DNA from 2 places in the Streptomyces sp. NPDC053076 genome. Region 2 is predicted to be linked to the other one. Evidence: riboswitches for the same ligand, from Rfam matches in the RefSeq annotation. Region 2 holds a riboswitch; the other holds the start of a gene.

Region 1 (10,243 bases), on a different contig from region 2:
GGAGTGGCCCGCGTCTCCTGAACCGTTGCCGTTGCATGAAAGCCCCGGGCAGTCACCTTCGGCGGACGCGCACGGCCAACACTGCGGTTCGAACCGGGCGTTGACGGCTCTCCACCAGCCGGCCTGGCCGCTGGGGGTCGGTCCCGGCCGTCGTCAGTTCGCCGGCCGGGAACCGGGCGGACTTCCCGCGCCGGCTCCGGCCCCCGGCTTGTCCTTGGCCCAGGGCCGGACAGCGAGCTTGCCCGTCGTGCCGAGGTCCAGCTCCGGTGTCACCATCACGGGATCGGCGCCGGGACGTGCCCGGACCCGGACGTACGGCACGTTCACCGGCGTACCGAACTCGGTGGTGTTGCGCCACATCATGCCCGCGGAGGCGGACTCACCGTGGCCCAGCGTCAGGACCACTCCATCCGTGACGCACGCCGCACCTACCGTCGCAGGACCGCCACAGCCTCCAGCGGGGCCGGCGGTGCAGATCCTTCAGTAACGCTGGGCCTTGGCGAGAACCGGCGTCAGCTTCGGCTGCGGTGGCTGGTGACTGAACGCGATGGGTTGTTCCTTCTTCCCCGGCTTGAGGTGCTCCGCGCCGACGTACCGCGTCTCGACCACCTTGCCGGCCGAGTTCTTGAAGTCGACCTGCACGGCGTAGGAGGCTTCGCTCCTGGTCTTGTTGGTGATCGTGACCAGGACGGCGAGTACTCCACCGGTCTGCGCTCTCGGCATTCCCGTCATGGCGACCTCGGAGAGCGCGTTGCCCCGCCCCTTGACGCTTTTGAGCTCCTTTTCCGCTGCCGCGCTTCTGCGTTGGGTCTCGGCTTCCACCGATGCTTCGAACTCGGAGGCGCGCGCCGAGGCGGACGAGGCCGCCGCGGAGGCGGAACCCCTGGCCGAGCTGATCGCCGCCGAGGCCGAGGACGCCAGGGCCGGCGGCGGTGTGCCGGCGAACGACGAGGCGTTCGGCGTACTGGTGGTTCCGGCCGGGGGCGAGGTGGCGGCGCTCTGACCGTTTCCGTCGCCGCAGGCCGCGAGCCCGCCGGCCAGCAGGAGCCCGCCGAGTGTGCTTGCCGCGAGGATGCGCCGTCGGTCCTTTCCGAAGACTCTGAGCCGGGTCAGCGACATGTGCCGTCCAAAGGGGTCGATGGTCTGTTCTTCCATCCTCGGCACACGATCCGGCGTTCCGCGAGTCGGGCGCGGCCGCATGCCCGCCTTGAGCACGATGGGCGGCGCCGGCGCGGTCCGACCGTGGGAGGGGGGTGCCGCCGCGGGTGGGCAGCGGCGCCGACGAGCGAGTACGACAGCTGTTCGGCTACGCGGGCACCATGTCGACGGCGGGTGCGCGGGTGCGCAGCATCGGGTGCTCGCCGATGACGCCCTCCAGGACGGCGAAGCCCTCGGTCAGCTCCAAGGCAACCGGTACGAGTGCCTCGACCAGTGCCTCCTCCGTGTCGGGCAGCTGGTGAATGTGATCCGCGGTGATGTGTCCGGCGGCCAGCAGGTCGCCGCTGTGCGCTCTCACCTGACGCAGGCTGAACAGCCGGTGCAGGTGCCCGAGAGCTGCTCGGGCGCGGGAGTCGGACGCCTTGCCGACGGCGCCCAGCAGCGCCTCCGCCGCGAGGCGGTGCACGTGTGCTTCGACGAGCTGCAAGGCCGGCGTCACGGTTCCGTTCCACCGCGCGAGGGGGTCGCCGCGGCGTCCGTTCCGCAGTCGGCTGCGGGCCCTGCTGTGCCAGATGCGCTCGATGTCCGCGAGCAGCTCCTGCAGATAGCCCGGGTCGTCCAGGGAACGGCCGGCCGCAGGCGCCTCGGAGGGCGCCGTGGGGGTGAAGCCGCCCATGAGCATCTCGCCGGCCGCCTTCACCCAGATGACGCGGTTGTCGCCCTCCGCTGTCACCGTCCCCTCGTTCGCGGTCAGTTGGTAGGCGATGCCGTTCGAAAGCAGCAGGCCCTGCGCTCCGCAGCGCTCACGGCATTCGGTCATGACCGTCCTGGCCTGCCAGGTGATCCACGCCTTGGCCACGGCCGCCAGACGCTCGGTCTCCTCACGCTGCGCCTCTCCGCCTCGCGTCCACCGCCGCACCACGTCGCGGTGCAGCAGGGTCGCCGCGTAGGTGGTGGCGACCGCGGACAGGAGCGAGGCGTGGTGGCTGCGGTGCTCGATGAGGGGAACCTTGCGCCCGGTCGTCATACCGGAGGTGAGTCGCCGGTGAGCGTGCCGCATGGCGACGGCCAGGGCGTGCCGCGTCACGCCGAGGCTGTAGGCGCTCATACACATCTTGCCGGCGTGGACGCGGCTGACCGATCTGAGGAATCGTTTACGCGGATTGCCCAGCGTGCTGACGAAAGAGCCGTCACGGGACAGGCGTCCGTGTTCCCCCTGCAACATGGCTTCGAAGGGAAGCCGCACACCGTGGAAGGAGGTGGCGCAGTGGTCGACCGGCGCGCTGGCGGTCTGCGGGAGGGACCGCACCTCCACGCCCGGGTAGTGTCGGCCCTCGCCGTCAGTGAGCGGGGTGAGGAAGAGAAAGACGCCGTGGTCGACGTCGTCCACCATCAGGCGGGCCGCCACGACGGCGTTCTTGGCGCCACCGGTGCCGGAGGTGTTCGGCATCCACTTGCAGGCGCCCGGAGTCGGAGTGTCGAGGACGAAGCCGCTCGATCCGCGATCGAACCTGGCGGTGGTCTCCAGCGATGCGGCATCGTTGCCATGGTCTAACTCGGTGCACAGGAAGGTCCCGACGCTCTCCATACGGCTGTACGGGTACAGATCCCGTCCACCGGGGTCGTGGTCCAGGAGGCTGCCGATGTGCAGGTTCCAGTGGATGCTCGCTATCGTCGCCATACCGGGGTCCACGACTCCGGCCCACTCGTGCATCGCCGTGAGCGACTCGATGTCCGTGGCCAGACCGACCGGGTCCGCTGCCGCTTCGTTGATGAAGCGGAGTCGCTCGTACGACAGCGCCGTGCGCTCCTGCGGGCTGAGACCCTCCTGAAAGGCGAACCGAGGTCCGTCGAACAGGCGCCTCCAGGGCTCGTGGATCCGCTCTGCGTGAGGTCCGAACAGGATGCGGGTGAGGTCTGCGGATATCCCTTGTCCATACGGAAGTCGAGATTCGGTCACGACCGGAAAGATAGTGGAGTCGATCATTCACTCACAGTGTGATGATCAGCACGATTAGCTGCGAGCCGAGGGTGGAAGTAATCCCGAATGACGCTACGACGGCCCACCTGCGGATGATTCGAGCGGCGGACGCACCGGCGAGGACGTCGCCCACAGGAGTCGAGCCGATCACATGACCGAGTCGGCACTGATGGGGCGGCGTAAGGGGGGTGGAGCAACGGCACAACGTCTCCAGTCCCGAGCCGGCTGCCGGGGCCTGTCCGACCCACCCCCCATGGCCGCGAGTCCCCAACGATCTCCGTTCCGGCCCATCGGTTCACACCGTATGCCAAGCCACTGACGACACGGCGGGCGCACATCGCCCCCGGCGCTCGTGCTGCGGCGCTCGAAGCCGCGCACGAGACGGCGGGTCCGCACCAGGGGCGGCCCGCTCGGCTCGACGGCTGCCACGCCGCCCTGCATGGCAGCGGCCGGCACGTGCTTCGTCCGGGACGGGCCGCGCGTCAGATGGGTGAGCGGCTACGCGGCACCCGGGCCAACGGGCTGACCAGGCCGTACAGTTGGCGGAAGGCATCGCGCAACACGGGGCGGTCCGCCGGCGCGGCCGTCACCAGTACCTGCTCCAGGAGCTGTCGACGACGTTGGCGCGTCGCTTCCAGTACGCACTTTCCTGCGCCCGTGAGGCAGAACTCCCCCGACGGGACACGGCGCACCAGCGTGCGCTGCTCCAGTCGGTGGAACAGTTGCCTCATCGATGAAGGGCTGACGCCGATGTCCCTGGCGATCCGGTCCGGGTCCGCCTGCTCCCTTTCCAGGGCGAGCAGACCGCGCATCTGCTCCTCGGAGACCGTCGGGGCCACGTCTTCATGGGCCCGCTGCCACAACTCGATCATCGATTGGGCAACATGTTCCGCCGCCATCTTGGCTTCAGCAGGTTCGGGTTCCACTGACATGGCTTACCCCTTCCTTGAGGCCGTCGAGAACTGGCGCTTACCCACCTGACGGCGCATCAGCCCCGCTTGTACGTTCGAAAGCGCCTTGATCTGGGACAACAGGCAGGCACAGTGTGCAGATGGTGGGGCATTCGGGTGACGGCCCGAAGCGGGAGCTCTTCCGGGTCAGGGACGACAAGCCCGTCTCCCGGGCGTGGGCGCACTCGCAGGTGCGGCCTCCGGCCGGTCAGGAACGGCAGCGCAGCATCTCCAGCGGCGGGTGCGCGAGGAGGTCCGCCCAGAAGTCCTCGCCGAACTCACGGACGCCGGCTTCGGACACCCCCAGCGGAACCCACTCCACCTCACGGAATCCGGCCGCCCGCAGACACTCCTCGTAGACCTCACGCCGCGGGGCCGTGGTGACGATGCTGATCGGCTGCGGGTCGAGAAGAGCCGTGACCCGCACCCGCGGACCCGTCTCGGTCTCCTCGCCGGTCGGCTCGCAGCGGAACCCGTACTGGTCCAGGGACGCGCAGTCGAACCGGTAGTCGGGCCTCTGGGCGAGCACGAAGAACTCCCCACCCGGCACCAGGCTTCGGTGGATGTTGCGGCACATCCGCTCCATCGCCGCCACGTCCTCGGCGTAGTTGAGGCACTGCACTCCCAGCGCGATGTCGAAGCGCCGGTCGGCAGGCCGCAGCCCGGCCACGTCACCCACCTCGTAGAGCACCCCCAACGGGTCACGCTCCTCGATCTCCCGCGCGGCGGCGATCATCTCGACGGAGATGTCGACACCGAGGACGTCCGTGGCGCCGCGCCGCTTGAACTCCCTGCTGTAGAACCCGGTGCCGCACGCCAGGTCGAGAACGGACTTGCCGCGCACCTCCCCGACCATGCCCAGGAAGCTCGGCACCTCCCCGTGCCGTATCAGCGGCAGTGACTTGAACCCCTCGAATGCCTCGCCGATCTCGTCGTACTGCTGCACACCCATGTGCCGCCCCCTCGTGTGTGTCGTGCTGTACGCAGCCGCGCCGGCCCTCCGGATTCAGAGGTCCGCCAGATCGCGGTCGCGCAAGGAGTCTGCTCCGTCCGTTCGCCGTTGCCGTACTGGCAGATGGCACAGGAAGTGGACCGGGTGATCCTCCTAACACCCAAACTCCACCTCACCAGGCATGGGCGGCCCGTCAGACGCTCTCGTGTCTCCGCAGGTCACCGACGGTCAGCGGCTCGTACACGGGCGGCGATTTCGTTGAGGAGCCCTGCCCGGCCGTAGTACATTCCGCCCGGAGGCGCACGAGTGCCTGCCCCGGACGAGATGTGCGCCGTACCCGGCCCGACAAGACGACGCTCGCAGGAGGCGTCATGGGCGTACACGGACCATGGATCGACTTCGCGTCCGAGGCACCGCTGCCCCACGCCCTGGACGTCGACTGGATCCACGGCTCGCCGTCGGCGAAGCACAACACCGATCCCGACATCCAGGTGCACGCGTACGACGCGCACACGTTCATCCTTCGGCAGAACAAGGCGATCAACTATGAGGCGCCGTTCCTGTTCCTGATCTTCGGCAATGAGCGCGCCGTCCTCATCGACACCGGTGCCACCGAGTCGGCCGAGTTCTTCCCGCTGCGCCGGGTGGTCGACGAACTGGTAGGGCGCTGGCTGGCCGAGCATCCGCGCGACGACTACGCCCTGCTGGTCCTGCACACCCACGCGCACCACGATCACGTCGCGGGCGACGCACAGTTCACCGCCCGTCCCCGCACCACGGTGGTGGGAGCCGGTCTGGACAGTGCCTGGGCGTACTTCGGGTTCACCGAGGACCCCGACCGCGTGGCCCGGGTGGATCTAGGCGGCCGGGCGCTGGAGTGTCTGGCCACCCCGGGCCACGACAAGGCCGCCGTCACGTACTACGACCCGCACACCGGATTCCTGCTGACCGGCGACACGGTGTATCCCGGGCGGTTGTACGTGGAGGACTGGGCCGCGTTCGGCCGGACGGTCGACCGCTTGATCGCGTTCGCCGACACCCGGCCGGTCACGCATGTCCTGGGCTGTCACATCGAGATGACCGGCCAGGACGGGGTGGACTACCCGGTCCGCACCACCTACCAGCCGGACGAGCCACCCCTGGAGATGACCGTCGGTCAGCTGCGCGACATCCGAGCGGCGATCGACGAGATCGGCGACCGCCCCGGGCGGCATCCCTTCCCGGGCTTCGTGATCTGCCGCGAGGACGGCTGACGTCACCGACGCTGATCCGGGCCCACGACCGTCAACCACGCTCGTGATCAGTACAGACAGCCCGTCGTCCGGGCGATCAGGCGGGCGAGTTCGGTGACGTACGGTGACTCGAAGAGGGTCAGGTGGTCTCCGTCCAGGACGTGCCGGGTCAGTTGTCCGGGGGCGCAGACACGGGACCACGAGCGGGTCGCCGCCCGCAGGAGGTCCGGGTCCTGCTTGCCGGCCTGTACGAGGGTCACCGGGCCCGCGTACGGTGCCGGTCGGTAGGCCCGGGCGGCTCGCAGGTGGGCGCGGTTGGTGCGCCGAAGCAACTCCATACGCAGACGTTCCGCGGCGGTCGCCCCCGCCTGCGGGCCGTACAGGCCCGGTTCCTCCTGCTCGTCACTGTCGTCGGACTGCGGGAGCTGGTCCGCCGGATAGCTCTCGACGAGGAAGAGCATCCCCGGCGGCTCGCCCCGCTGTTCCAGCAACCGGGCCATCTCGAAGGCCACGAGACCGCCCATGGACCAGCCCAGCAGAAGGTACGGGCCGGTCGGCGCCACGGTACGGACGGCCGCCAGGTAGCGGGCGGCCAGCGCCTCGACGGTGTGCTGCGCAGTCTCCTCCCGGCCCTGCCCGCCCGGCGCGGCAGACGGACTCCGGAGGGCGAAGAGGGGGTGGCGCAGCTCCGTACGGGCGGCGAGATGACGGAAGCCGGTGACCTCGCCGCCCGCCGGGTGGACGCAGAACAGCGGGGCACCGTCGCCCCGTGACCGCAGCGCGACGACGTCGTCCGCAGCGCCCGGGCGAGCGGCAGTGCCCTGCTTCAGCAGGCGGGCCAGGTGCCGCACGGTCGCCGCCCTGCCGGACCGTTCCTGTTCCGGATCCGGCTCGGAGAACAGGACGGGTACCTGCAGTGCGGTGCCGAACTCCGCGTTCAGCCGTGCGATCAGCCGTACCGCGAGCAGGGAGTGGCCGCCCAGGGTGAAGAAGTCGTCCTCCGCTCCCACCGCGTCGATGTCGAGCAGTTCCCCGAAGTTCCGGGCCACGGCGGCCTCCACCGGGTCAGCCGGCGCCGTCCCGGAACGGCCCGCCGGGGGAAGGGCCGGGCCAGTGCCGTCCACCCGGGCGAGGGCCGCCCGCACGGCTGCCATGTCGACCTTGCCGTTCGGTGTGAGGGGAAGCGCGGCGACCTCGGCGAAGGCCCCTGGTACCAGGGGCGTGGGCAGCCGCTCGGCGACGAACGCACGCAGGTCCTGCGGCGCCGGGCCGGCCGGGCCGGTGACGACACACGCGGCAAGGCGGTCGCCGCGCGCCTCGTCCGCCACCAGGGCCACCGCCGCGTCGCGCACGCCCGGGTGACGCACCAGCACGGACCGGATCTCCCCGGGTTCCACACGGATCCCGTTCACCTTGATCTGGTCGTCCACCCGGCCCAGGTACCGGATCAGACCGTCCGGGCCGACACAGGCCAGGTCGCCGGTTCGGTACAGCCGGCTGCCGGGTTCCGGTCCGAAAGGGTGTGGCACAAACCGCTCCGCGGTCAGGTCCGGGGCGCCCAGATACCCCCGGGCGAGACTCGTGCCCCCGATGTAGATCTCTCCCTGCACGCCCACGGCCGCCGGTTCGAGGGAGTCGTCCAGCACCAGCACCTCGGCGTGGTCCATGGGCCGGCCGATCGGGACCGGGCCCGAGACGTCCGCGGCGCCCACCTCGTGCACGCACACGCCGACGGCGGTCTCGGTGGGACCGTACTCGTTGAAGATCCTTGTGTCCGGAGCGTGGGTCCGCCAGGCGGCCACCGCCTCCGCGTCCAGGGCTTCACCGCCGACGACGAGTGACCGTGTCGTACCGGCGAAGTCCCCCTCGGCCAAGGCGCGGTTCACGACCTTCAGATGCGAGGGGGTCAGCTTGAGCACATCCAGGCCGGACCGGTCGGCGAGGTTCGCCGAGAGGGCGAGAGCGTCGCGGCACGCGGGGTCGAGATGGACGGGACGGCCCGTGATCAGTGGCAGGAACAGACTCGTCACGGTGAGATCGAAGCCGATCGAGGAGTGCGCCATCGCGCCCCCGGCCGCGTCACCGCCGCCACGGCCGACGCCGTCACCACCGACACGCCCGTGACCGTCGCCGTCCCCACCCGCACGCCCGCGACCGTCGCCGTCCTCGTCCACAAGCCCACGGCCGTCGCCGTCGCCACGGCCGACGCTGTCGGCGTATGTGCGGGCGCTCCACAGCAGGTAGTCGCACACGGCCCGGTGCGGGAGCATGACGCCCTTCGGCTCCCCTGTGGAACCGGAGGTGAACATGATGTACGCGAGGTTGTCCGGCCCTGGCTCGCGCGGCGGGGCGGGCTCGGCCGCCGGACCCGTGTCCTCGTCCGGCAGCGCGCGCGGATCGACGCATTCGACCTCCTCGGCGACGGGCAGCTGCCGCGGCCGGTCGGTGAGCAGCAGCCGGCATCCGCCTCGCTCCAGCAGTTCCGCGACCCGCAGGGCCGGGAGTTCCGGATCGAGCGGCACATAGCTCCCGCCGGCCTTGAGCACGGCGAGCAGCGCCACGACCAGCGTCGCCGAGTGCGCGGTACTCACCGCCACCGGTGTCTCGAGATCGACGCCTCGTGCGCGCAGCGCCCGGCTCCACCGGTTCGCCCGCGCGTCGAGTTCCCGGAAGGTCAGCTTCTCGCTCCCCGCCACGACGGCCAGGGCGTCCGGAGTCCGGCGCGCCTGTTCTTCGACGAGCCGGTGCACCACCTGTCCCGCCGGCGGGGTACGGCCGCACCGGGGGCCGGCCCACCGCCCCGCACCCGCGGCCGGCGACCAGCCCGATCGGTCGCGGCGCGGGTCGGACGCGACCGCGGGCTCCAGGCGGGCCTCGTGCACGGGAGCGGCGGGCGCGGCGAGGAGCCCGGCGAGCAGCGTGGCGTACTGGCCGGCCAGGACGCGGATGTAGGTCTCGTCGAACTGCTCGCCGTCGTAGTGCCAGGCCGTCGTGGCCTGCCGGTCGGCGAGCACACAGGTCAGCCGCAGGGCGTGGTGCTCGGTCTCGACGTCGTCCCACAGCACGCCGAACGTCGCGCCGTGTCCCGGGTGGCCCGCCGCGGAGAGCGGCCCGGTGGTCTCGGCGCAGACGAAACCGATGCCGTGGCCCGCCGGGCCGGGGAGACCGGATGAGGGAGCATCCTGCAGGTCTTCCTCGGCGTCGGACAAGGCGCGTTCGGCACGGGCGGCGAGGGCGTCGAGGACGGGAACGGGGGTGAGCCGGGCCGTCACGTCGGCCCACTGGGCGAAGTGGCCGAGGCTGCTCGCCGTCTCGTCGAAGTCCCGGCCGGCGAACAGCGTGCCGACGGTGATGTCGCCCTCTCCGCCGATCCGCCACAGCAGTGTCTGCCAGCAGGCGAGCAGCACCGCGGCCGGGCGCACGCGGCGTCGGCGGGCATAGGCCCGGACGGCGGCTGTGAGGTCGTCCGGCAGGGACGCGGTGACGGTGCGGCGATCCGGTCGGCCGGCGCCGGGGTGGCGGCGCAGCGGCATGGCCGGCTGCCTGGCCGCAGCGCTGTGCGGTGCCGTGAGCGGGGGCGGAGCCCCGAACTCCTGATGCTGCCACTCGGCGAACTGGCTGTACTGGAGGACTTCTCCGGTGGGGGGACGGTCCGCGTACCGTGCGGCGAGCTCGTCGGCGAGCAGGCGCAGCGCGCGGCCGTCGGCGGCCAGCGGGGTGGTGGTGATCAGCAGCGAGTGCCGCCGGGGAGCGAGGGCGAAGAGGGTGGCACGCACGACCGGGTCTCCCGGACCGCCGTACGGCAGGTCCCGCAGGGCGCGGGCCTCCTCGTCGATCCGGCGCTCCTGCGCGGCCTCGTCGAGGTGGCCGAGGTCCTCCACCGACCACTGAGGGCGCAGCCGGTCCGCGTCCCGGACGACGAGCAGCGCGGTGCGGACGCCGGGCACCCGCTGATAGACCGCGCGGAGGA
Region 2 (10,243 bases):
GGCCTGCCCGCCGTCGCCGACGACTCCGGCCTCTGCGTCGACGTCCTCAACGGCGCCCCCGGCATCTTCTCCGCCCGCTGGGCCGGCCGCCACGGCGACGACAAGGCCAACCTGGACCTGCTGCTCGCCCAGATCTCCGACATCGCCGACGAGCACCGCGGCGCCCACTTCGCCTGCGCGGCGGCCCTGGCACTGCCGGACGGCACGGAGCGGGTGGTCGAGGGGCAACTGCGGGGCGTCCTGCGGCACGCCCCCGCCGGCACGAACGGCTTCGGCTACGACCCTGTCCTCCAGCCGGAGGGCGAGACCCGCACGTGCGCCGAGCTGAGCCCGGACGAGAAGAACGCGATCAGCCACCGGGGCAAGGCGTTCCGGGCGCTGGTGCCGGTGGTGCGGGAGCTGCTGGGCTGAGGGCACGAAAAAAACGACCTGCGAGTCGTCCTTCGATTCGCAGGTCGCCCCGGTGCGGCGGAAGGGATTCGAACCCTCAAGCCCGATCAAGGGCCACAGATCCTAAGTCTGCTGCGTCGCCGTTGCGCCACCGCCGCTAGCCGCCTGCCATCGTACCGGGAGTTGCTCGCCGCCTTCCGCCGCCCCTGCACCAGGTACTCGTGATCGCATGGCAGTTGGGGCAGAGCAGCCGGAGGTTTCCGCGCCGGTCATCACTCCAGTCGCCATTGATGTGGTCGACCTCCAGCGTCATCGGTCTCCCGAGCCACTCCGGCCCGACGCCGCAGTCGGCACACTCCTCCGGGACGCCCACCTGGCGGAGCGCACGGCGCAGCAAGTCGGTCCGTGTCCGGCGCTGACCGTCGTGCTCGACCAGAACGTCCTCCGGGCGCTTGGTGCAGTCCGGGCGAGTCCTGCCTCGGCTGTGTGCCTGCCCCAGGAAGTGACCGGTCGAGATGCCGTCGTGGACGATCCACTGACGCAGCGACGCGCGCTGCTTGCCGGTATCGGGGCGTCCGAGACGGCGAAGCGTCTGGGCGATGGAGACCGACCCGGCGACCGCCACACGTAACTCCTCGGGCGCGGGGCGAGCTTGCCCGCCCCGATCGGAAAAGTGCGAGATGTCGATGCCGAAGTGCGCGAACCGTCGGGCCAGGTAGCGGCGCAGTTTGCCCCGGTAAGTGTCGGTGACGGAATGGCAGTTGGGGCAGAGGAAGCGAAGGTTTTCGATCCGGTTGTCCCGCCAGTTGCCGTCGATGTGGTCCACCTCCAGCCGGAGCGGACGGCCCCGCCACACCGGCTCCGTACCGCACCGGGTGCAGCGCTCCGGCGTGCCGACGGACGTCATCGCCCACCTGAGCCGGTCGCTCTGGACGCGCCGGGCCTGGCCGGCGGGTTGCTCCGCGAGCAGCGCCTCCCGCGTCCGGGACCGCCGGGGCTTTACCCGCCGCGTCGGCACCTGGAAGTGCGAGGTGTCGATCCCGTACGCCCTGATCCGGCGGCTGATGTGCGTGTGATGGCCGCCGACCACCTCCAGGCCGAGACGGCGCAGCACCTCCCCCATGTTCGTGGAGGCGGCCACCGCCCCTTCGAGCACCTGCCTCGTCCACTTCACCCCCTCCCGCTCGAAGTGGGAGACGTCCACCCCCAGTTTCTTCATCCGGGCGAGCACGTACCGCCGCGTCGGGCTCCGCGGATCCACCCCCAGTCTCTCCAGTGCCTGCGTCAGCGTTCGTGCTCCGCGAGCCGCCCTTTCCAGGCGGTCCTCGGTGTACGCACTGGCCCCCATCGAGCCCCCTCCGTTCCGGGCATGCGTTCGTTTCCCGTACGGAGTAACGAACGGGATATCGGACAGTCACGCGGGAACAAGAGGAAGCGGCCCGCACCAGTCATCCCGGTGCGGGCCGCCGACGGCTGCGGGGAGGGCTCAGATGCCCAGGTCCTTGATGATCTTCGCTACGTGGCCCGTGGCGCGGACGTTGTAGAGGGCGCGTTCGACCTTGCCCTCCTCGTCCACGACGATCGTGGAGCGGATGACGCCCATGTACGTCTTGCCGTAGTTCTTCTTCTCTCCGTAGGCGCCGTAGACCTCGGTGACCTTCTTGTCGGGGTCGGCGAGGAGGGTGACCTTCAGGGATTCCTGCTCGCGGAACTTCGCCAGCTTCTCCGGGCTGTCCGGCGAGATGCCGATGACGTCGTAGCCGGCGGAGGCCAGGATTTCCAGGTTGTCGGTGAAGTCGCACGCCTGCTTGGTGCAGCCGGGGGTAAGGGCAGCGGGGTAGAAGTAGACGATGACCTTGCGGCCCTTGTGGTCCGACAGGGACACGTCGTTGCCGTCGGCGTCGGGGAGGCTGAAGGCGGGGGCAACGTCCCCGGGCTGGAGTCGCTCGCTCATCGGACCAGCGTAACCGGGGGGCCTTGCGGTGCGGTGCGGCCATGAGCTGACAGACTGTTCGGAACAGCATCAGAAGACTTCGGAGGCCGTACGGTGGCGGACACGTCGGACACCAGAACCCCGGCGCAGATCGAGGCGGACATCAAGCGCCGCCGTGAAGTGCTGGCCGAGACGCTCGACGAGATCGGGGTGCGGGTGCATCCGAAGACCATCGTCGGGGATGCGAAAGCCAAGGTCATCGCCAACGTCGATCACACGGTCGGACGGGCGTACGTGCAGGTCAACCGGATGGTGAGCGATGTCCGGGCACGATTCGTGGATGACGAGGGGGCACCCCGGCTGGAGCGGGTCGTGCCCGTGGCGCTCGTCGTCGTGGGGGTCGTGGGGCTGCTCACCCTCGGGGCCCGGCGGCGCCGGGACTGACCGGGACAGGTAGGTTCGAGGCGTGAGCGCCAACAGAAACGAGCACAGCACCCCCCACCACGAGAAGCTGCCCATCCGGATGCTGCACGACCGGGTTCTGGTGCGGCAGGAGACCGGTGAGGGTGAGCGGCGGTCGGGGGGCGGCATTCTGATCCCCGCCACCGCGGCGGTCGGGCGGCGGCTGGCCTGGGCCGCGGTCGTCGCGGTCGGTCAGAACGTACGGACGGTGGAGCCCGGCGACCGGGTCCTGTTCGATCCGGAGGACCGGGCGGAGGTGGAGGTGCGGGGCGTGGCGTACGTGCTCATGCGCGAGCGTGACCTGCACGCCGTGGCCGCGGACCGGTTCGAGGGGTCGGAGGACTCCACGGGGCTGTACCTCTGACGCGGGGGTCGTAGCCGCGAAGTGACGGCGAAGAGGGCCGGTGACGATGGTCACCGGCCCTCTTCGCCGTGTGTTTGTTAGGTTCGGAAGGAGCCCGACGAGACGCGCCGTACCGGGTCGAAGGCAAAGACGACGCATTCGGAGTCAAGTCGTCGTTCGTCTCGGAGGTGCCCGTCGTGGCCTGGGTTCTGCTTGTCGTCGCCGGTCTGCTGGAGGTCGGCTGGTCGATCGGGATGAAGTACAGCGAGGGTTTCACCCGGCTGGTCCCGAGTCCGCTCACCGGCGCCGGCATCGTCGCCAGCATGGTTCTGCTGTCGTACGCCGCGAAGTCCCTGCCCATCGGTACGGCCTACGGCGTGTGGGTGGGTATCGGCGCGGCCGGTGCGGCGGTGCTCGGCATGGTGGTGCTGGGTGAGCCGGTCACCGCCGCCCGCATCTTCTTCGTGTGTCTGCTGCTGGTCGCCGTGGTGGGGCTGAAGGCGACCAGCGGTCACTGAGTCGTCGGCCGACGGTCACCGGGGCGTCGGGTCACTGAGCCGTCGGCCGACGGTCACCGAGTCGTCGGGTGACTCGGTCATCGGGTCGCCTGGGGCCTCAGGTGCCGGGGCTCAGGTGCCGGGGCCGCCTCCGGGGCCGCCTCCGGGGCCCGCGGCCGTGCCCGTGGTACCGCCGGCGTCCGTGTTCCCTCCTGGGCCGCCGCCACCGGTGGTCGGTCCGCCGCCGGTCGTGTCGCCGCCGGTGGTCGGTCCGCCGTCGGTGGCCGTGCCGCCGTCCGTGGTGGTGCCACCGTCCGTGGTCGTGCCCCCGTCCGTGGTGGTGCCGCCGTCGGTGGGGGTGCCCCCGTCGGTGGTGGTGCCGCCGTCGGTGGGAGTGCCGGTGGTGGTGCCACCGGCGGTCGGGGTGGCGGTCGCGCCGCCGGTGTCCTGGCCGCCGTCGGTGGTGGTGCCGCCGGTGTCCTGGCCGGCGTCGGTGCCGGGCTGGGGCGTGCCGGTGGCGGGGGGCTCCTGGATCTGGTCGGCGCCCTCTTCGAGCTGGAGGTCGAACTCGCCGACCGGCTTGCCCTTCAGCGCGTCGCGCGTGTACTGGGCCCAGATCTGGGTGGGCGGCCCGCCGCCGTTCATACGGGCCGCGCCGAGGGCTCCGTACAGCGGCACGTGCTTGGCCGTCACCGGGTCCTGGCCCATGACGGAGACCACCGTGGCGAGGTCGGGGGTGTAGCCGGCGAACCAGGCGGCGGTGTCGCTCTCGGCGGTGCCGGTCTTGCCGGCCGCCGGACGGCCCGCGGCCTGCGCGGCGGTGGCGGTGCCGCTCTCGACCACGCTCTGCAGGACGGAGGTGGTGGTGTCGGCGGCCTCTCGGCTGACGGCCTGCTTGACCGGCTGGTCGGGCAGCCTGATCTCGTTGGTGCCGTCCTTGGTGATCTTCTCGACCAGCGTGTACGTGCCGTGCTTGCCGTGGTTGGCGAGCGTGGCGTACGCCTCGGCCATCTCCAGGACGCTGGCGTTGGCGGTGCCGAGGGCCATGGACGGGGACGGGTAGAGGTCCGGGGTGTCGGCGGGGATGCCGAGGTCGACCGCGGTCTGCTTGACCTTGTCGGGGCCGACGTCGGCGGCCATCTGCGCGTACACCGAGTTCACGGACAGGTCGGTGGCCTTGCGGACGGTGATCGGCCCGTACGACTTCTGGTCCTCGTTCTCCGGGTTGTACGGCGTGCCGCTCCAACCCTGGACGAGCCGCTTGTTGGTGCCGTCGTAGATGGTGTTCGGGGTGATCGTCCGGCCGTCCTGGGTGGTCGAGCCGTTCTGCACGGCGGAGGTGAACACGAACGGCTTGAACGTGGAGCCGACCTGGAAGTCACCGCGGGTCGCGCCGTTGGTGTACTGCTTCACGTAGTCGATGCCGCCGTACATCGCGACGATCTTGCCCGTCTTGGGGTCGACGGAGGCGCCGCCGGCCCGGACGTAGGTGTCGGCCTTGCGGTTCTTCTTGTCCAGCTTGGACATCAGCTGGTCGTCGACCGCCTTGACGAAGGCGTCCTGCCGGTTCTTCTGGATGGTGGTGGTGATGCGGTAGCCGCCGACCGCGAGGTGGTCGGCGTCGATGATGTTGTTGCTGGTCAGGTACTGCTTGACCGCCTCGACGAGGTAGCCGCGCTGGCCGGACATGCCGGTGGAGACGGTCTGCTCCTTGGGCATGGGGAACTTCATGCCGGCCCGCTTGGACCCGCTGAGCCAGCCTTCCTTGACCATGCCGTCCAGCACGTAGTTCCAGCGGGCGAGGGCCGCCTTCTTGTTCTCCGGGTGGGCTACGACGTCGTACTCGCTGGGTGCGTTGACGAGCGCGGCGAGGTAGGCGGCGCGGGCCGGGTCGAGGTCGGCGGCGTCCCTGCCGTAGTAGGCCTGGGCGGCGGCCTGGATGCCGTAGGCGTTGCGGCCGAAGTAGCTGGTGTTGAGGTAGCCCTCGAGGATCTCGTCCTTGGACTTGTTCCGGTCGAGCTTGATCGAGATGAAGAATTCCTTGGCCTTGCGGGTGACCGTCTGTTCCTGGGCCAGGTAGTAGTTCTTCACGTACTGCTGGGTGATCGTCGAGCCGGACTGCTTGCCCTTGCCGGTCGCGGTGTTCCAGCCGGCGCGGAGCATCGCCTTGGGGTCGATGGCGGACTCGGTGTAGAAGTCACGGTCCTCGGCGGCCAGTACGGCGTGCTGGGCGTCCTTGGAGACCTGGGCGAGGCTGACGCTCTCGCGGTTGACCTCGCCGTCGCGGGCCAGCTGTGAGCCGTCGGCGTAGAGGTAGACGTTGCTCTGCTTGGTCGCGAACGCGTTGGCCGGGGGGATCTTGACCAGGGAGTAGCCGAGGAAGAAGAGGCCGATGAGCAGCAGTACGCCGATGAAGAAGGTGCCGATCACCATGCGCCAGGTGGGGAAGATCCGTCGCCAGCCGGTCCGCTTGGGCCGCTTGCCCTTCTTCGCGTTCTTCGCCTTGGTGCCCTTGCCCGCGGCGGTCTCGCCGTCGGCGGCGGCGAGGGCGGTGGTCCTGTCCTGGCCGGCGTCGGGCTGTGCGGTGGCGCCGTCCGCGGCGCGGGACGCGGCGGCCCCGCCACCGGCCTTGCCTGCCTGAGCTCCGGCAGCGGCGGCGGCAGGCACGGCACCGGCCTTGGCGGCCTGCGCACCCGCTCCGGCGCCAGCTCCCGCACCGGCTCCGAGACCGGCGGCAGCTCCCGCCCCGGCGCCGGCGGCAGCTCCGGCACCGGCTGCGCCCGCCGCGCGTGCGGCGCGGGCGGCCCGTGCGGCGGCCGGGGAGGACGGGGCGGCGGCGCCGGGCGTGCCGGGCGCGTCGGCAGCGGTGGCGCCGGTGGCCTGGGCGGCACGGTTCTGGCCGCCGGGGCGGGGGACGCCGGTGCCAGGAGTGCCGCCGGTGCGAGGGGTGTGGCCGGTGCGGCCGGTGGGGTTCGTGTCGGTTGCCGGGGAGGCCGCCGCGGCCTTCGCCCCGGTCCCGCCCGGCTCACCCGCGCGGGGCGCGCCGACCCGTCGGAGCACCTGGGTGGTCTCGGGGGCCTGCTCGGTCCCGGAACCGTGGGCGGCACCGCCCGCCGCCTTGCCGGAACCACGGGCGGCCCCCGCCGCCTTGCCGGAGCCACGGGAAGCGCCGCCCTGCCCGGCACCGGCCGGCGAGGCAGCACCGGCCGCGGCATCGGCCGGCGAGGCAGCACCGGCCGCGGCACCGGCCGCCGTGGCAGCACCGGCCGCGGCATCGGCCCCCGGGGCAGCCCCGGATGCCGCACCGGACCGGGCCTGTCGGCCCGCCTTGCCGGCCCCGGCCTCCGGGGAGGTCTGGGGCCCCCTGGGCGGGGTGATACGCCGAAGCACCTGGGTACTCTCGGCCGCCGGGGTCTCGCCGGAGCCGGTCGGGACCTGAGGGGCGGCGGGCTTCCTGGTGCCGGGGGTCTGGCCCGGGGCGGAGGCACCACCGGGAGCCTTGCCGGAGGCGGGGGCGCCGCCGGAGCCCGAAGCACCGCCGGACACCGGGTCGCGGTCGGCTGCCTGGGCCCCCGGCGCCGAAGGCCGACCGGGCGCCGAAGCCGCACCCGACACCGGACCACGGCCGGGCGTCGAGGCACCGCCGGGAGCCGGTCCGCGGCCGGGCTTCGCGGGGCCGTCGGACAGTGCGCCTCCGTTGGTACCCGTCGTGTCCGCGGGGCGCGTCCGCTCCGTGCGGGCGCCGTGGGCCGCCTGGCGGGCACGGGCCATGGAAGCCGTCCGGTCCTGCGCCGCCGAGTCCGGCCGCTCGGAGTCGGCCGCGGACGCCGCACCTGCCCGGCCGGTGTCGTCGCGGGGTGTCACGGGCGAGCGGCCGGTGTCGTCGCGGGGTGTCACGGGCGAGCGGCCGGTGTCGTCGCGGGGTGTCACGGGCGAGCGGCCGGTGGCGGGCCGGGTGGTGCTGCTCGTGCCGTCGCTGCTGTCACGCCGGGCGTTCCCCTCCCCGTCGGCCTCCGGGGCCCGCCGGGGGCGCTCGGAGTGGCTTTCAGGCCGATGGGTGGCCTTCTCCCCGTGGCCCCCCGGGGTCCCGGGCCCTTCAGCCGGCAGCGGCTTTTCCGGCGCCACGCCTTCGTTCGGCTGCTGCGGCTGCGGCTCGTCGCTCATGTCGTGCACGGACTCCTGTTTTCAGCGTCGTACGTTCCCGTACGCCTCGTACGCTTCTGCGCTCCCCCTGTTTGAAGACTCTCGCACCAGGCGTTCCGTTCCCGGATTCCAGCACGGTTCCGGCCGGAAAACCCATGGCCGGCCGTCGGGCCTCCGGACTAGGCTCCTGCGCTTCGGTGTCGAGCGGTCCGAGGAGGTCGACTGGCGTGGGCGCGGGACGGTTGTACGCGGCCGTCGCGGCAGGGGGATTCAGACGGTACGCGACCTACCGGGCCGCCACTGCGGCAGGGGTCTTCACGAACACGGTCTTCGGACTGATCCTCGTGTACACGTATCGCGCCCTGTGGGACGAGAAGCCGCACCTCGGCGGGTACGACCAGGCACAGGCCATGACCTAGGTCTGGCTCGGGCAGGCATTTTTGTCGACGCTCGCGCTCGGGGGTGGCGGCGTCGAGGACGAGTTGATGGAACGCATCCGTACGGGGGACGTGGCCGTCGACCTGTACCGTCCGGCCGATCTTCAGCTGTGGTGGCTGGCGGCGGATCTCGGCCGGGCGTTCTTCCAGTTGCTGGGCCGGGGGCTGGTGCCGTTCGTGTTCGGCGCGCTGTGCTTCCCGGTGTACCTGCCGGCCGACGCCGGCACCTGGGCGGCGTTCCTGGTCGCGGTGTTCCTCGCGATGCTCGTCGGCTTCGGTATCCGCTATCTGGTGGCGCTGAGCGCGTTCTGGCTGCTGGACGGCACCGGTGTGGCGCAGATGGCCTGGCTGACGGGGTATTTCTGTTCGGGGATGCTGCTGCCGCTGAACGTCTTCCCGGGCACGCTCGGCGAGATCGTCCGGTTCCTGCCGTGGTCGTCGCTGCTTCAGGCGCCGGCGGACATTCTGCTCGGGCAGGGTGATCCGCTGTCCACCTATCTCTTCCAGGTGGTCTGGGCGGCGGCGCTGCTGGGTGCCGGGCGGCTGGTGCAGTCGGCGGCGACGCGCCGGGTGGTGGTGCAGGGTGGCTGAAGGGGGTCCGGTGGCGCCGGGGACGCGGGCGGGCCGGCCGGCCCGGGGCACACGGACGTACCGGCCGGCCGAGGGGGTACGGACGTACCGGCTGGTCGCGGCGATGTGGGTGCGGTCCACGATGGCCTATCGCACGTCGTTCATCATGACCACGTTCGGGAACTTCGCGGCGACCTTCCTCGATTTCGTCACGATCATGCTGATGTTCTCCCGGGTGGACGCGCTGGGCGGTTACCCGCTGCCGGAGGTGGCGTTCCTGTACGGGCTGTCCGGGGTCGCCTTCGGGCTGGCGGACCTGGTGATCGGGTCGATGGACCGGCTGGGCCGGCGGCTGCGGGACGGCACGCTGGACACGCTGCTGGTGCGGCCGGCGCCGGTGCTGGCGCAGGTGGCGGCCGACCGGTTCGCGCTCAGGCGGCTGGGCCGGGTGACGCAGGGGGCGCTGGTGCTGGGCTGGTCGCTGACCCGGGTGGACATCGACTGGACGGCGGACAGGCTGCTGCTGCTGCCGGTGACGGTGGTGAGCGGCTGCGGGATCTTCTGCGCGGTGTTCGTGGCGGGGGCGGCGTTCCAGTTCGTGGCGCAGGACGCCTCGGAGGTGCAGAACGCCTTCACGTACGGCGGTACGACGCTGTTGCAGTATCCGCCGACGGTGTTCGCGAAGGAGCTGGTGCGCGGGGTGACCTTCGTGCTGCCGCTGGCCTTCGTCAACTGGCTGCCCGCGACCCACATGCTGGGGCGGCCGTACCCGTTGGGGCTGCCGGAGTGGCTGGCGTGGGCTCCGCCGCTGGTGGCGGCGGGGTGTTGTGCGCTGGCGGGGCTGGCCTGGCGGGCGGGACTTCGTTCGTACCGCAGCACAGGGAGTTAGCGTGAGTGAGTTCATCACACTGGAGCGGGTCGAGAAGGTCTTCGTGGTGCGCCGGAGGACCGGGTTCCTCAGGCGGGAGCGGCGCGAGGTGCGGGCGGTGGACTCGTTGTCGTTCACCGTGCCGCGCGGGGAGATGGTCGGGTACATCGGTCCGAACGGCGCCGGGAAGTCGACCACGATCAAGATGCTGACCGGGATCCTGACGCCGAGTGCCGGGCGGCTGCGGGTGGCGGGCGTCGATCCGTCGCGGGAGCGGATGCGCCTCGCGCACCGGATCGGGGTGGTGTTCGGGCAGCGGACCACGCTGTGGTGGGACCTGCCGCTGATGGATTCCTACCGGTTGGCGCACCGCATGTACCGGATCCCGGACGCCCGTTACCGGGAGAACCTGGACCGTCTGGTGGAACTGCTGGAACTGGGCGACCTGTTGGACGTGCCGGTGCGGCAGCTGTCGCTGGGGCAGCGGATGCGTGGGGACATCGCGGCGGCGTTGCTGCACGATCCGGACGTGCTGTACCTGGACGAGCCGACGATCGGTCTGGACGTCGTGTCGAAGGCCAAGGTGCGCGGCTTTCTGCG

The links. Region 2 has a riboswitch for guanidine ahead of ACIGYR_RS07940 (DMT family transporter). Riboswitches for the same ligand answer to the same signal wherever they lie in the genome.
Region 1: another riboswitch for guanidine. It lies ahead of ACIGYR_RS16095 (MBL fold metallo-hydrolase); the one in region 2 lies ahead of ACIGYR_RS07940 (DMT family transporter).

Annotation. Positions count from the first base shown of each region.
Region 1 is NZ_JBITZL010000003.1:624,307-634,549, reverse strand. It holds gene ACIGYR_RS16130 (SAM-dependent methyltransferase) at 1-21, shown strand, start outside; partial or broken gene ACIGYR_RS16125 (DUF4232 domain-containing protein) at 154-444, opposite strand; gene ACIGYR_RS16120 (hypothetical protein) at 481-723, opposite strand; gene ACIGYR_RS16115 (hypothetical protein) at 731-1,003, shown strand; gene ACIGYR_RS16110 (acyl-CoA dehydrogenase) at 1,307-3,145, opposite strand; gene ACIGYR_RS16105 (hypothetical protein) at 3,622-4,071, opposite strand; gene ACIGYR_RS16100 (class I SAM-dependent methyltransferase) at 4,298-5,041, opposite strand; guanidine-III (ykkC-III) riboswitch at 5,334-5,401, shown strand; gene ACIGYR_RS16095 (MBL fold metallo-hydrolase) at 5,413-6,294, shown strand; gene ACIGYR_RS16090 (alpha/beta fold hydrolase) at 6,342-10,243, opposite strand, start outside.
Region 2 is NZ_JBITZL010000002.1:140,258-150,500, reverse strand. It holds gene rdgB (RdgB/HAM1 family non-canonical purine NTP pyrophosphatase) at 1-411, shown strand, start outside; tRNA gene ACIGYR_RS07970 (tRNA-Leu) at 465-548, opposite strand; gene ACIGYR_RS07965 (HNH endonuclease) at 548-1,105, opposite strand; partial or broken gene ACIGYR_RS07960 (HNH endonuclease) at 1,118-1,738, opposite strand; gene bcp (thioredoxin-dependent thiol peroxidase) at 1,877-2,344, opposite strand; gene ACIGYR_RS07950 (DUF3618 domain-containing protein) at 2,438-2,767, shown strand; gene ACIGYR_RS07945 (GroES family chaperonin) at 2,790-3,149, shown strand; guanidine-III (ykkC-III) riboswitch at 3,227-3,288, shown strand; gene ACIGYR_RS07940 (DMT family transporter) at 3,326-3,646, shown strand; gene ACIGYR_RS07935 (transglycosylase domain-containing protein) at 3,758-6,685, opposite strand; partial or broken gene ACIGYR_RS07930 (ABC transporter permease) at 7,996-8,796, shown strand; gene ACIGYR_RS07925 (ABC transporter permease) at 8,807-9,664, shown strand; gene ACIGYR_RS07920 (ATP-binding cassette domain-containing protein) at 9,666-10,243, shown strand, end outside.